Regions from separate parts of the Bacillus altitudinis genome, predicted to be linked through region 2. Evidence: riboswitches for the same ligand, from Rfam matches in the RefSeq annotation. Region 2 holds a riboswitch; each other region holds the start of a gene.
What was found. A riboswitch is a leader RNA that binds a small molecule or an ion and turns the genes downstream of it on or off. The one in region 2 is predicted to bind S-adenosylmethionine.
Positions count from the first base shown of each region.

Region 1: it holds a riboswitch for S-adenosylmethionine, as region 2 does, so the genes downstream of both, ID12_RS10620 (methionine biosynthesis PLP-dependent protein) here and ID12_RS03670 (sugar ABC transporter substrate-binding protein) in region 2, are expected to answer to the same signal.
Region 3: it holds a riboswitch for S-adenosylmethionine, as region 2 does, so the genes downstream of both, ID12_RS18995 (YezD family protein) here and ID12_RS03670 (sugar ABC transporter substrate-binding protein) in region 2, are expected to answer to the same signal.

Region 1 is NZ_CP009108.1:2,115,696-2,119,941, reverse strand. It holds gene metC (cystathionine beta-lyase) at 1-1,130, opposite strand, end outside; gene ID12_RS10620 (methionine biosynthesis PLP-dependent protein) at 1,127-2,245, opposite strand; SAM riboswitch class I at 2,325-2,446, opposite strand; gene ID12_RS10615 (esterase family protein) at 2,667-3,407, shown strand; gene ID12_RS10610 (YjcG family protein) at 3,460-3,975, shown strand; gene ID12_RS10605 (GNAT family N-acetyltransferase) at 3,982-4,246, shown strand, end outside.
Region 2 is NZ_CP009108.1:721,228-725,473, reverse strand. It holds gene ID12_RS03675 (DUF1565 domain-containing protein) at 1-1,198, shown strand, start outside; SAM riboswitch class I at 1,316-1,425, shown strand; gene ID12_RS03670 (sugar ABC transporter substrate-binding protein) at 1,599-2,717, shown strand; gene ID12_RS03665 (sugar ABC transporter ATP-binding protein) at 2,790-4,246, shown strand, end outside.
Region 3 is NZ_CP009108.1:2,436,747-2,440,992, reverse strand. It holds gene sat (sulfate adenylyltransferase) at 1-387, opposite strand, end outside; gene ID12_RS12270 (sulfate permease) at 445-1,509, opposite strand; gene ID12_RS12265 (phosphoadenylyl-sulfate reductase) at 1,523-2,224, opposite strand; gene ID12_RS18995 (YezD family protein) at 2,270-2,416, opposite strand; SAM riboswitch class I at 2,491-2,593, opposite strand; gene pyrE (orotate phosphoribosyltransferase) at 2,753-3,391, opposite strand; gene pyrF (orotidine-5'-phosphate decarboxylase) at 3,399-4,103, opposite strand; gene ID12_RS12250 (dihydroorotate dehydrogenase) at 4,075-4,246, opposite strand, start outside.

The DNA.
Region 1 (4,246 bases), 1.4 Mb from region 2:
AAGTCCCTTTTGAGGTCTTCTCCGTTTTCTACGCCCACACTTAATCGAAGTAAACCATCCGTGATGCCTCTTTTTTCTCTTTCTTCTTTTGGCATAGCGGCATGGGACATTTTGGCCGGATAGGAAAGAATGGATTCGACTGCTCCGAGGCTGACGGCGAATACAGGTAATGTGACGCCATCGACCAATTCTTTGACAGCCGCTTGGTTTTCTAGTTCAAATGAAAGAACAGCACCTGCACCGCTCGCCTGCTTCCGCTGAATGTCTGCCCCTGGGTGATCATCTAATCCTGGGTAATATATTTTTTTGACCGCAGGATGTTCTTTTAGAAATGTAGCCAGTTCTAATGCGGTTTGACTGGCTTTTTCTAATCTGACTTGAAGGGTCTTTAATCCTCTGAGCACAAGCCAGCAATCCTGTACGCCAAGCACCGCCCCGAAGGAGTTTTGCAGCGAATAAAGTTCGTCTCCTAGCTTCTCATCTTTCACCACGGCTAAGCCTGACAGTACATCACTGTGGCCGCTTAAAAATTTCGTTGCACTGTGCAGCACAACGTCTACACCAAGGTCCAGCGGACGCTGAAGCGCAGGCGTTAAAAACGTATTATCTAAGAAAGTCAGACAGTCATGTTCTTTCGCAATCTGTACGACACCTTCAATATCCGTAATACCGAGTGTAGGGTTTGACGGTGTTTCCATGTAAATGACTTTTGTATTTGATTGAATGCCTTGTTTCACTTCATTCAAATTGGTCATGTCCACAAAGGTATGCTCAATCCCAAATCTTGAAAGAACTTGGGTGATCATTCGGAAAGTCCCTCCGTACACATCTCTTGTGACAAGGACATGATCTCCTTTTGATAATAGAAGAAAAGCGGTTGAAATGGCTGCCATACCTGACGCAAAGGCAAGCCCTCTCGTTCCTCCTTCTAGCGCTGCAATGGTATCCTCCAATGCCTGACGTGTAGGGGTGCCTGATCTGGAGTAGTCATATTGACCAAAGTCATCGAAGCTGCTTTGGTGAAACGTCGATGCATGTTGAATCGGTACACTGACTGCACCTGTTGAACGGTCTGTTTTAAACGCATTATGAACGAGTTGTGTTTCTAGTGTCCAATCGTGTGTGGTCATTTCGTGTGTACCTCCTCTTTCACATTTGATAGTGCCTGTTTCAGGTCTGCTTTTAGATCCTCCACATGCTCAATCCCGACTGAGAAACGGAGCAATTTGTTACAAACACCGTTTGCGATGCGAATCTCTTCTGGGATGTCCATATGGGTTTGCGTTGCAGGATACGTAATGAAGCTTTCGACTCCGCCAAGGCTTTCAGCAAAACAAATCGTTTTCAGCTTCTTTAAAAATGGATTGACCCAGTCCTCTTTGGCTACTCGGAATGACAGCATGCCTCCCTTTCCTGGGTAAAGCACATCTTGAATTTCCGGCTGCTGCTTTAGAAAGTCAGCTAATTCCTTCGCATTAGCTTCGTGCTGGCGCATTCTCAGCGCCAATGTTTTCATTCCTCTCATTAAAAGCCATGAGTCAAATGGAGATAAAACCGCTCCGATGGCGTTTTGATGCTGGAACATGTCTTCCGATAGCTGCTCCCCATTTGTGACGACAAGTCCGGCAAGAACATCGTTATGTCCGCCTAAATATTTGGTTGCACTATGAATGACAATGTCTGCTCCGAGTGTAATCGGTTTTTGCAAGACGGGCGTATAAAAGGTGTTATCCACAATGACCAATGCACCGTGATCTTTTGCGATTTTCGCAACCTTTTGAATATCCGCTTCCTGCATGAGTGGGTTTGTTGGCGTTTCAATAAAGACGGCTTTTGTATTTGGCGTCATTTTAGAGCGTAAACAGTCTTCATCTGAAAAATCATCATAAACAAAGCGCAGTCCGTACTTTTTCCATTCGTTTTCAAATAGACGGTATGTACCGCCATATAAATCTGATGAAACAATGAGTTCATCCCCGCTCTCAAACAGCGCCATGATCGTTTGGATGGCAGCCATTCCCGAACTGAAGGCAAAACCGGCCGTTCCTTCTTCGAGTGAAGCAATCGCATCTTCTACAAGCTGCCTTGTTGGGTTTTTCGTTCGAATATAATCAAATCCTGTTGATTCCCCAATGCCTCTATGTCTGTAAGCTGTTGAAAGATAAACGGGAGGACTGACAGTACCAGTCACCTCTTCGCTGCGGTTTCCAATTTGCGCTAACTTCGTTTCCACATGTTCTGTCATTTGACACCATCCTAAGTAAAAATCTAATTTCAAAACAGAAAAACCCCTTCTTCATAAGAAGAAGGGGTTTAATCGCTTCCTCTTATCTTCCAAGCAAAAAAGCTGCTTGCTGGATTTAGCACCTTGGTACATCACATGAAGTGATGCATACCGGTTGCTGAGGTTTCAAAGGGCCAGTCCCTCCACCTCTCACGATAAGAATGTGTTGTCTGTCTGTTCTAATTCTTAATACTGTAACGCATTAAACCTCATTTTTCAAGGGGAAATGTAACGATTAATTAAAATTTTCTGTATTTTGTAGCAGATTGGATGTCAGCCAATTTGATTGCATGTTAGCATATAGGAACAACGCTGTTTTTCGTGTTACAATGAATGGAAACGTTTCACTTATGATGAATTTGGTTAGCTGGAGGAATGGATTATGGTGAAGAAAACAGGCATCATTCAAGAAGAAACCTTACAGTCAAAAGAACTTGGGGCAGATATGACCATTTTGATTTATTTGCCAGTCAATTACTCCCCCCTTTATACATATCATGTCATCATTGCACAAGATGGTCATGATTATTTCCGTCTAGGTAAAATAGGCAGACAGGCGGAAAAATTAATGCAAAATAAAGAAATGGAACGCTCGATTATCATTGGTGTCCCATATGAAAATGTTACTGAAAGACGAAATACGTATCATCCAGACGGACCAAAGTTCGAGGCGTATAAACGCTTTTTGGCAAATGAACTAGTTCCGTATATTGATGAACACTATCCAACGTATCAAGTTGGATCAGGTCGTACATTTATTGGTGATTCATTAGGTGCTACGATCTCACTTATGACAGCCATTGATTATCCTTCGTTATTTGGCGGACTGATTTTGCAGTCTCCTTACGTGGATGAGTCTGTTCTGCAAGCAGTCAAACAGTCATCATCCCTTGCTCATTATGCCATTATCCATCAAATCGGGTTAGAAGAAACAGCTGTGAAAACGACAGATGGGCAAGTGCTTGACTTTATTCAGCCGAACGAAGAATTAAAGGTCCTTTTGGAGAAGTCCGGTGCGGATTATTTATTTGAGACATTCGAAGGCGATCATAAATGGACGTTTTGGCAGCCGCTCATTTCACCTTCGTTAAAAAGAATGCTCCCATATTCGTTAATCAACTGAATTTTGTTATAATAAAAAATAATAAATACTTTCTTAATCAGGAGGGAACATGATGAAATACGGAGTTGTTTTATTTCCATCAAAAAAATTGCAAGACATTGCGAACTCTTATCGGAAACGTTATGATCCGAACTATGCACTCATACCACCTCATTTAACATTAAGAACACCTTTTGAATTAACGGATCTAGAAGCAGCTGAGGTCGTCTCCACCTTGCGAGAGTACGCAAAAAATGCTTCTCCTATTACGTTACGTATTAAAAAATTCAGTTCATTCGCTCCTGTAAACAACGTGATTTATATGAAAGTAGAACCGAACGAAGAATTAATGACTCTCAATGAGAAGTTGTACACTGATCCGCTTGCTGGTACACCTGAATATGCATTTGTTCCGCATGTGACAGTGGCTCAAAAGTTATCAGACGATGAGCATTCAGACGTTCTAGGCACATTGAAGCTGAGAAAAATTGACCACGAGGAAACGGTTGACCGCTTCCACCTTTTATATCAATTAGAGAACGGTTCTTGGACCGTTTATGAAACATTTATCTTAGGAGAAGAGGGTTAAAGACATTTGAATACAGTCATCGTAAAAGAACAAACACAACGAGAAGATGCTTATTATGTTCGAAAAGAAGTTTTCGTAAAAGAACAAGAAGTCCCGTTAGAGATCGAAATTGATGAACTTGAGGACGAAGCCATTCACTTTGTCATTTATAATGATGACAACAAACCACAAGCTGCTGCTAGACTGCGCATAATTGAAGGTCATAAGGCAAAGCTTGAACGAATTTGTGTATTAAAAGAGGCGCGCTCTTTCGGTCTTGGCCACCAGCTTT
Region 2 (4,246 bases):
CAAAGAGAAATTGATTGTCCGCCACTCTGGAACAAAGAAAGCACCAGTTGTTTTTCAAGCGTATGGAAAAGAGAAGCCTGTCATTAGCGGAGCATCTCTTAAAGGAAATCAAGCAGACGGTGGTCTTGTGAAGATTGATCAAAAAAGCTATATCACCCTGAAAGGGCTGACAGTCGGACATATTAAAACGAATCAAGAAGATGTGACACCCATCGGTATGTTCATCACAGGCAGCGGCAAAGGCGTCAAACTGCTTAACAACCGTGTGTACGACATTCAGACGACACATCAAAATGGGAATGCTCATGGCATTGCGGTCTATGGAACGAAAGCACCAGCAGCCATTGAAGACATCGAAATCAAAGGAAACACTGTGGAAAAGTTAAAGCTGGGTTTTAGTGAAGCCCTTGTGCTAAACGGAAACGTTAAAAAATTCCGCGTGACACATAATACAGTCCGGCATACGGACAATATCGGGATTGATTTAATTGGTTTTGAGAATGTCGCACCTTCTAAAAAGTATGATCAAGTGAGAAATGGTGTCGTATCTAGAAACAAAGTTTATGAGATTACGAGTGTTGGGAATCCAGCGTACGGCAAGGACATCTCCGCAGGAGGAATCTATGTGGATGGCGGGAAAGACATCGTGATCGATCATAACATCAGCCATCATAATGACCTTGGGATTGAGGTCACAAGTGAACATAAAGGGAAGATGGCCGAACGCATTCGCATTGAGCACAATCAAGTATATTTAAATCGTTATACAGGCATCTCCATTGGCGGATATGACAAGAAGCGCGGCGGAACCACAAACACAACCATCTCCCATAACATTTTGTACAAAAATGACACAGCCGGCTTAGAAGGCGGTCAATTGCTGATGCAATATCAATCGGTGAACAATCGAATCACGAATAATATCATGACAGCCAGTGCTTCGCATTATTTAGTCGTGAATCTCTACGAAGTGAACAAGAAGAATACATTCCAAAAGAATGTCTACGATGACCGCAAAGGTGCAAAAGCCTCTCAGTGGGTATGGCGAGGGAAATGGATGGAAGGCTACAAAACGTATCGCTCGAAAAGCGGTCAAGATAAAGGATCAGCACACCTCAATCCCCAATTTGTGAATGAGAAAAAATATGATTTCCGTCTTAAGGCATCATCACCTGCTAAGAAAATCATCGGCAGGTAAACAAGGCATTCGGTGCAAATGATCATTTTAGAAATTTTCAAAAAAATCATTGACATTGATGAGACATCACATTAAAGTAAAGAAGACATTTCAACTAAAACAAATTTCATAACGGATCTCTTATCAAGAGAGGCAGAGGGACTGGCCCTATGACGCCCAGCAACCGTTTCTATCTAAGAAATTGGTGCTAATTCCTGCAAAGCTGTTACAGCTTTGACAGATAAGAGAGGAAGACTTCCCGATACATGTTTCATGCAACGGTGATCAAGCCTCTCTTTATCAAGAGAGGCTTTTTTTGATCTCTTTTTTGAGAATCAAACGACGGGGTTCTCAGGCATATTCTCACTTTTTTACCTAGTTTTCCGATGAGAAAAATAAAACAACTTGAGGAGGAACAGCAATGAAACGTAAATATTGGACATCATCTCTTGTATTATTGACGGTCCTGACCGTGCTATTATCTGGCTGCGGTACGGGATCAAGCGCAGGCTCAAAGGCTAATGCAAACGAAAAGGTCTCCTTTGACAATGTCCCGAAGCGATTTGCAAAAGGACAGGGAGCAAAAATTAAAGTCATCCGTAAAATTGGCGGGGACGATCATACTGCTCAGTTTTTAGCAGGAACGAAGGCAGAAGGGGAAGCGCTAGGCTTTACAGTAGATGTCTACACGGCAAATGGTGATACGGCGAAGTTTCATGATGCTATTTCTCAAGCACTAGAAGAAAACTATGATGGCTTTATCATCTCTCATGGGGATGATGAGGCGACAGTCGCTGATGTGAAGAAGATCACAGCGAAAGGCATTCCAGTTGTGGCGTTTGATTCAAATCCGAAGCTGAAGGATATCAAAGGAGTCACAGTGACGTCTCAAGATGATGAACAATTAGCGAAAAAATCATTAGACGCACTCGTGGCTGATTTTAAAGGGAAAGCAAATATTGCGTATCTTTGGGTAGACGGATTCCCTCCAATGGTGAGACGAAACAAGGTGTACCAAGAAACGCTTAAACAGCATACAGGGATCAAGGAACTTGACCGATTTGGCGTTGCGGCCTCTGATACATCAGTTCAAACACAAAATGCGGTTGCGGCTATGCTGAATAAATATCCAAAGGGTAAACTGGATGCGATTTTTGCCACGTGGGATGCATTTGCGATTGGTGCCGCAAGAGCTTTAAAAGAAGCAGGAAGAACCGAAGTGAAAATATACGGTATTGATGTGTCTAATGCCGATCTCCAAGAAATGACGGCGAAAGACAGTCCTTGGAAGTACACTGCCGCTGTCGATCCGAAGCTCATTGGTGCAATCGACGTAAGGATTCTTGCGAAGAAACTAGCTGGCGAGAAAACACCATCTTCCTATGACCTTGAGGCCTCTCTCATTTCACAAAAGCAGCTTCAGGATGCAGGAAAGGCCATCAATATGGTTAATCTTGCAGAAGAAGTAAAAGGATTCGGATCATCGACTGCTTTTGAAGAAGACTGGATGAAGACCTTGAAGAAGCATTATGCAAAATAAACCACGTGCACTCTCTTTTCATAGAGGGTGTTTCGTTTTTCAATTGACGATCAGGAGAGAAGGAGGACACCTATGACAACGCCGCTAGTTCATATGAAAAACATTTCGATTGAATTCCCAGGAGTCAAAGCGTTAGATCAAGCAAATTTCACATTAAAAAAAGGCACAGTCCATGCCCTGATTGGGGCGAACGGTGCTGGGAAGTCAACGTTAATGAAAGTTCTCTCTGGTGCTCATTCACATTTTGAAGGAACCATCCACATCAATGGCGAGGCGGCGACCATTCATACACCGAAGGATGCGGCCTCATACGGTGTGCAGACCGTCCATCAAGAAGTGGATACAGCTCTAGTGCCTTATTTAAGTGTTGGCGAAAATATGATGATCCATGAAATGGAGAAAAAAACCTTCGTCCGCTGGAAAGAGATTCACCGCAAGGCAGCACAGCTGTTAAAAGAGATGAATATTGACATCTCGACGAAGCGTCTTGTGAGTGATTTGACACTGGCAGAAAAACAAATGGTGCTCATTGCCAAGGCTGTGTCGATCAAATGCAGCATTTTAATTTTGGATGAACCAACCGCTCCACTTAGTCATGCAGAAACAAGCAAGCTATTCTCAATGATTCATCAATTGAAAAAGAACGGCACAGGCATCATTTTTATCTCGCATCGCATGCCAGAAATTTTCAACATCTGTGATGAACTGACTGTGATGAAGAATGGAACCGATGTGGCGGCGCACCTCATTAAAGAAACCGATCCAAAGCAGGTCATTGAAGAAATGCTTGGCGCGCCATTAGAGGATCAATTCCCATCCCGTACACCGCTTGAGGATGCACCGATTGTGCTTGACGTGAAAGAGTTGCATGACCAGCATAAATTAAACAACATTCATCTTCATGTGAAAAAAGGAGAAATTCTCGGGATTGCAGGACTAGTCGGTGCTGGTAAAACAGAATTGTGCAAAGCCCTATTCGGCGCCTCAGAAAAAAAGTCAGGCACTGTGCAGCTGCATGGTCAAACCATTCATATCAAGTCGCCTCATCACGCTGTGAGAGCGGGTATTGCCCTTGTGCCTGAAGAACGGAGAAAAGAAGGGATTCTAACAGAAGAAAATGTTGGATGGAACGTAACAGCTGCAAGTCTACGTTCGTTTACACGGCCGTTCAGCTTCTTACATCGTTCTAAGGAACGGAAGGCAGCAGATGGAATCGTCAAGCGGCTTGGCGTCAAGACACCTTCTCTTGAAGCGAAGGTGAAGCATCTCTCTGGTGGAAATCAGCAAAAGATTGCGATTGGAAAATGGCTGTTGGCTGAGGCAGATGTCTATCTCTTTGATGAACCAACCAAAGGTGTAGACGTTGGAGCCAAAAAGGACATTTTCTCCCTCATTGCAGAACTAGCTGCAAGAGGAAAAGCGGTTATTTATGCTTCAAGTGAGCTTTCAGAAATTGCAGGAATTGCCGACCGAGTATACGTCTTATATGATGGCAGCATTGCCCGGGAAATGACGGCACCAATGACTGA
Region 3 (4,246 bases), 1.7 Mb from region 2:
GCGGTCATCTGTTTTATACACATTCACTGCTTCTTTTTCCTTATCAGGTGTGTATTGATCTTCCACCTCAATGACCCCGTATACTGTTCCATTATACGATAGACGAACAATGTCACCTTGATTGATCTCCGCTGCTTTTTCCTTTGTGACAGGCAAAGTAATCGGAAGAGACCAAACGACACCACTTGCTAGTCGCATACTGCTGACAACTGCTTCATAATCAGCTTTCGTTAAAAACCCTTCAATTGGACTATACCCGCCAATTGCGATGAGTTCAAGGTCTGCAAAAGAGATGGCATCCAGCTCAATTTCTTTCGCAGCTGTGCTTAGATCAAATTCTTCATTTACTCGATTAATTAATACGCCACCATGTGGTGTTAAACTCATTTGTTCATCTTCCTCTCAATGTTCATATTTATTAGATGTTAATAGTCGGATTTATATTTAAATCCCGCCGCCCTGTTCATGAATCGAGCTGCTCTCATTTTTAACTGCCTTCATAAGACTCAGTGCACCTAGTGAAGCTAGCAGTACACTCATCATGATAAAGATAGAGTAATAGTCTCCTTTTAAGAAAAGGCTTACTAGCAAATAAGATAGACTAAGTGATAAGAAAGGTGACACAACCCATACCTTCAGCATTTTTTTCACAACATGTTTATGGAATATGTTCGGTCCACCCTTTGCCATACCTAGCCCAATAATGGACGAGGAGGTAATTTGAGTAAGGGGAACAGGGAGTCCGAATATAGAGCTGACGATGACAAGTCCTGCACCGGTGCTCGATAATAGAATGCCTTCACCCGTTTGATAGCGTGTAATTTTCTTTCCGTTTGTTTCTAGTACCCTTCTTCCTAGAAGCAGCGCCCCAATGGCCACAAAGATTCCGCCGTAAAGGGTTCCTTGCCCGACTGTTAAAACACCTGACGCGACAAGCGGGCCGACCGCATTGGCGACATTGTTCATGCCGGCTGAAAATGCTTCTAAAAACCCACTGATAATCAAAACAACAGACAAGATCAATGTACCTTTTTTGGATAACGTCCGTTTAGGGAACAATCTGATGATTTTGACAACAGCAAAGGTAAAAACAAAGGCAACAATCGGAATAATCACCCAAAAAGAGACAATGACTAAGATCGATTTCACATACAGCACTTTATATGCGGCTGCCACACCGACCACAGCTCCTACCGTGACCTCACTTGTGGATAAAGGAATGGCCAAGAGATTCGCTATGAAAAGTGATAATGCGGCCGAGCCAATGATGATACACACAATTTCAAGTGTGATGACAGATTCCGGCATAATCCCGGAGCTGATCGTTTTGACGACCTCACCGCCGCCAATCACTGAACCTGCTAATATTCCAACCGCACAAACGCTGAGCGCGTATATTGGCTTTTTGATCGCACCTGAACCATATGCGATGCCCATCGAAGCGGCTGCTCCGCTTGCGCCAATATTTAAAGCAAAGAATAAGCTAAATAAAATTGCGGCGATTTCCATACATTATGCTCCCTTACTCATGTAATCCGCACTCAGTCTTTGCTGTCCCTGACCATCTTCCAGAACGCAAATCATCAGCAGTAAATGCCGGCTGTGTACACGGTGCACACCCGATGCTCGGATATCCTTGGTCATGCAGCGGATTATAAGTAAGATCCTCTCTAGACGCATATCTCCATATGTCCTTCCACGTCCAGTGGATGAGCGGACATACTTTGACTGATTGGAATTTTTCATCCTTATTTAAGAAGTTCGTACCTGCTCGTTTAGGCGACTGCTCTCTTCTTAAACCAGACAGCCATGCCGGATAGCCAGATAGTGCCTCTTGCAATGGAATGACCTTTCTCATATGGCAGCAGCTTTGAGGATTCGTTTCCCATAATTTATCACCATGCTGCTCATTCTGCTCTTCCACCGTCAGCTCAGGTGTTTTCAGCACGATGTCTAACCCGGGATATCTTTCCCTAACTGCATCAATGGTGTCGTATGTTTCCTTGAAATGCAGACCTGTATCTAAAAAGACAATTCTTGCATCTTTTTTTACTTTCGCAATAAGATCGATCAAGACAATGCCCTCAATGCCAAAACTGCATGCATAAACGAGCTGATCACCATAGTGGCCGTACGCCCATTTCAGCACAGATAGGGCCCCTTTATACAAATCGTCCTCTTGAAATGTAATGGACGGCTCTTGCCAATTTTCATAAGTTAACATTGTTTCTCCCCTTCCGGAGTACTGCTTCTATTGCTATTCTCCGCACTACTTTAATCTGATTTTTTCATTTTTTTCCACTTGAATCACTTGACCGTCCTGAACGATCAACGTAATTGAACCGAATTTCATATCCCCAATCAGCTCTTGCATGTGCTTCACTAAGTCCTCATCCTGGTTTTGTTTCAGTTCCATCTCCTCTTCCTCCTCACCGTTAAAATAAAAAAACTTTCTTTCAGTCCGAAAGAAAGATGAGGAAGCTCACGATTTCCTTATCTTTCAAAATAGAATCATTTTGCAGGAAGTAGCACCTTGCAAATCGCAGGTTGCCGGGCTTCATCGGGCCAGTCCCTCCACCTCTCTGGATAAGAGTTTTAATTTGTATTAAATATTAACACAATTCAAACAAAAGTCAACCCGACTTTATTGATAGGATTAGTTTTTATTTAAATTTGAGTCTATTTTACTATTTTTAACCAAATAAAAAACTGTGCAGCGCAGCACAGCTTTTTTTAAAACAAAACAAGCTTTTTAGACCGTTTCTTCCATCCAAGATTCAGACGAAGGATCCTGTCTCCAGCGTTTTAGTTTATTCATAGCAGAAGACTCGATTGCTTTTAGCTCAAGTGCCACTTCTGTCAGTGTGTCATAGTCTGTCAGCGTGACATAGGGAATGTTTTTCTCTTGAAAAGCCGCAGTTGCTTTTGGCAGTCCATAAGTGAAGATCGCAACAACTCCGAGTACGTCACAGCCTTCTTCTTCTAGAGCAGCCACAACTTCAAGAACGCTGCCTCCAGTTGAGATGAGGTCTTCTACGACAACCACCTTTTGGCCAGGTGATACGGCTCCTTCAATTTGATTTCCTTTTCCGTGTGCTTTTGGTTTACTTCTTACATAACACATCGGTACGTTCAGACGATCAGCTGCTAATGCCGCATGAGGAATGCCAGCTGTAGCTGTACCTGCGACAACTTCCGCTCCTTCAAAATGAGTGAGAATCAAGTCTTTTAAACCTTCCGCAATGTCCCCTCTGACCTCAGGATAAGACAAGGTGAGGCGATTGTCACAGTAAATCGGTGATTTGATACCGCTCGCCCATGTAAATGGTTCGTCTGGTTTTAAAGAGACAGCTTTGATTTGTAATAAATGCTTCGCGATTTTCGTTTTCATCCGGCAGTCACTCCCACTCTTTCAAAATTTGTTGATAAGCTTCCACTGGGTTTGTGGCTTTTGTGATCGATCTTCCCACAACAATCTGTGAAACACCCTGTTCTTTGGCAAAGGCAGGTGTCGCCACACGCTTTTGGTCATCCGTTTGATCATTTGGTAAGCGAATTCCTGGCGTCACAGTGAGAAAGGAAGGAGAGATTTGTTCATGAAGCTGTTTTGATTCATGAACAGAGCACACCACACCATCAAGTCCACTTTCATATGCCAATTGTCCATAATGAAGCACCGCCTCTTGCAATGGGCGGTCAATTAGTAATTCTTTTTTCATCATATCTTCTGACGTGCTTGTCAGCTGGGTCACTGCAATAATGCCTGGGCGATTTTGGCCGGCAGGGGTTCCGCTTTCAAGCCCCTCTATGGCCGCCTGCATCATTCTTTTCCCGCCGGCTGCATGCACATTCACCAAATCAACACCAAGTGCAGCAAGCCGGTTCATCGCTTTTTGCACGGTTGTTGGAATGTCATGAAGCTTCAGATCAAGGAAAATACGGCAATTTTTTTCTTTCAGTGCGTCAATAATGGCAGGACCTTCTTGGTAAAACAGCTCCATGCCAACCTTTACGAATAATGGAGTACCTTCAAAACGATCTAAAAAGGCGTGCGCCTCCTGTCCTGATGGAAAATCAAGCGCGATGATGGGCAAGTGCTTCATGTTTCCAGCTCCTTCCGATGCATTCCTCTACAGATGAATACCCATAAGCCGCTAACACATTCGGCAGTTCATCAATGATTTCCGGGCAAATAAATGGGTTCACAAAATTGGCTGTCCCAACAGCTACCGCACTTGCACCAGCT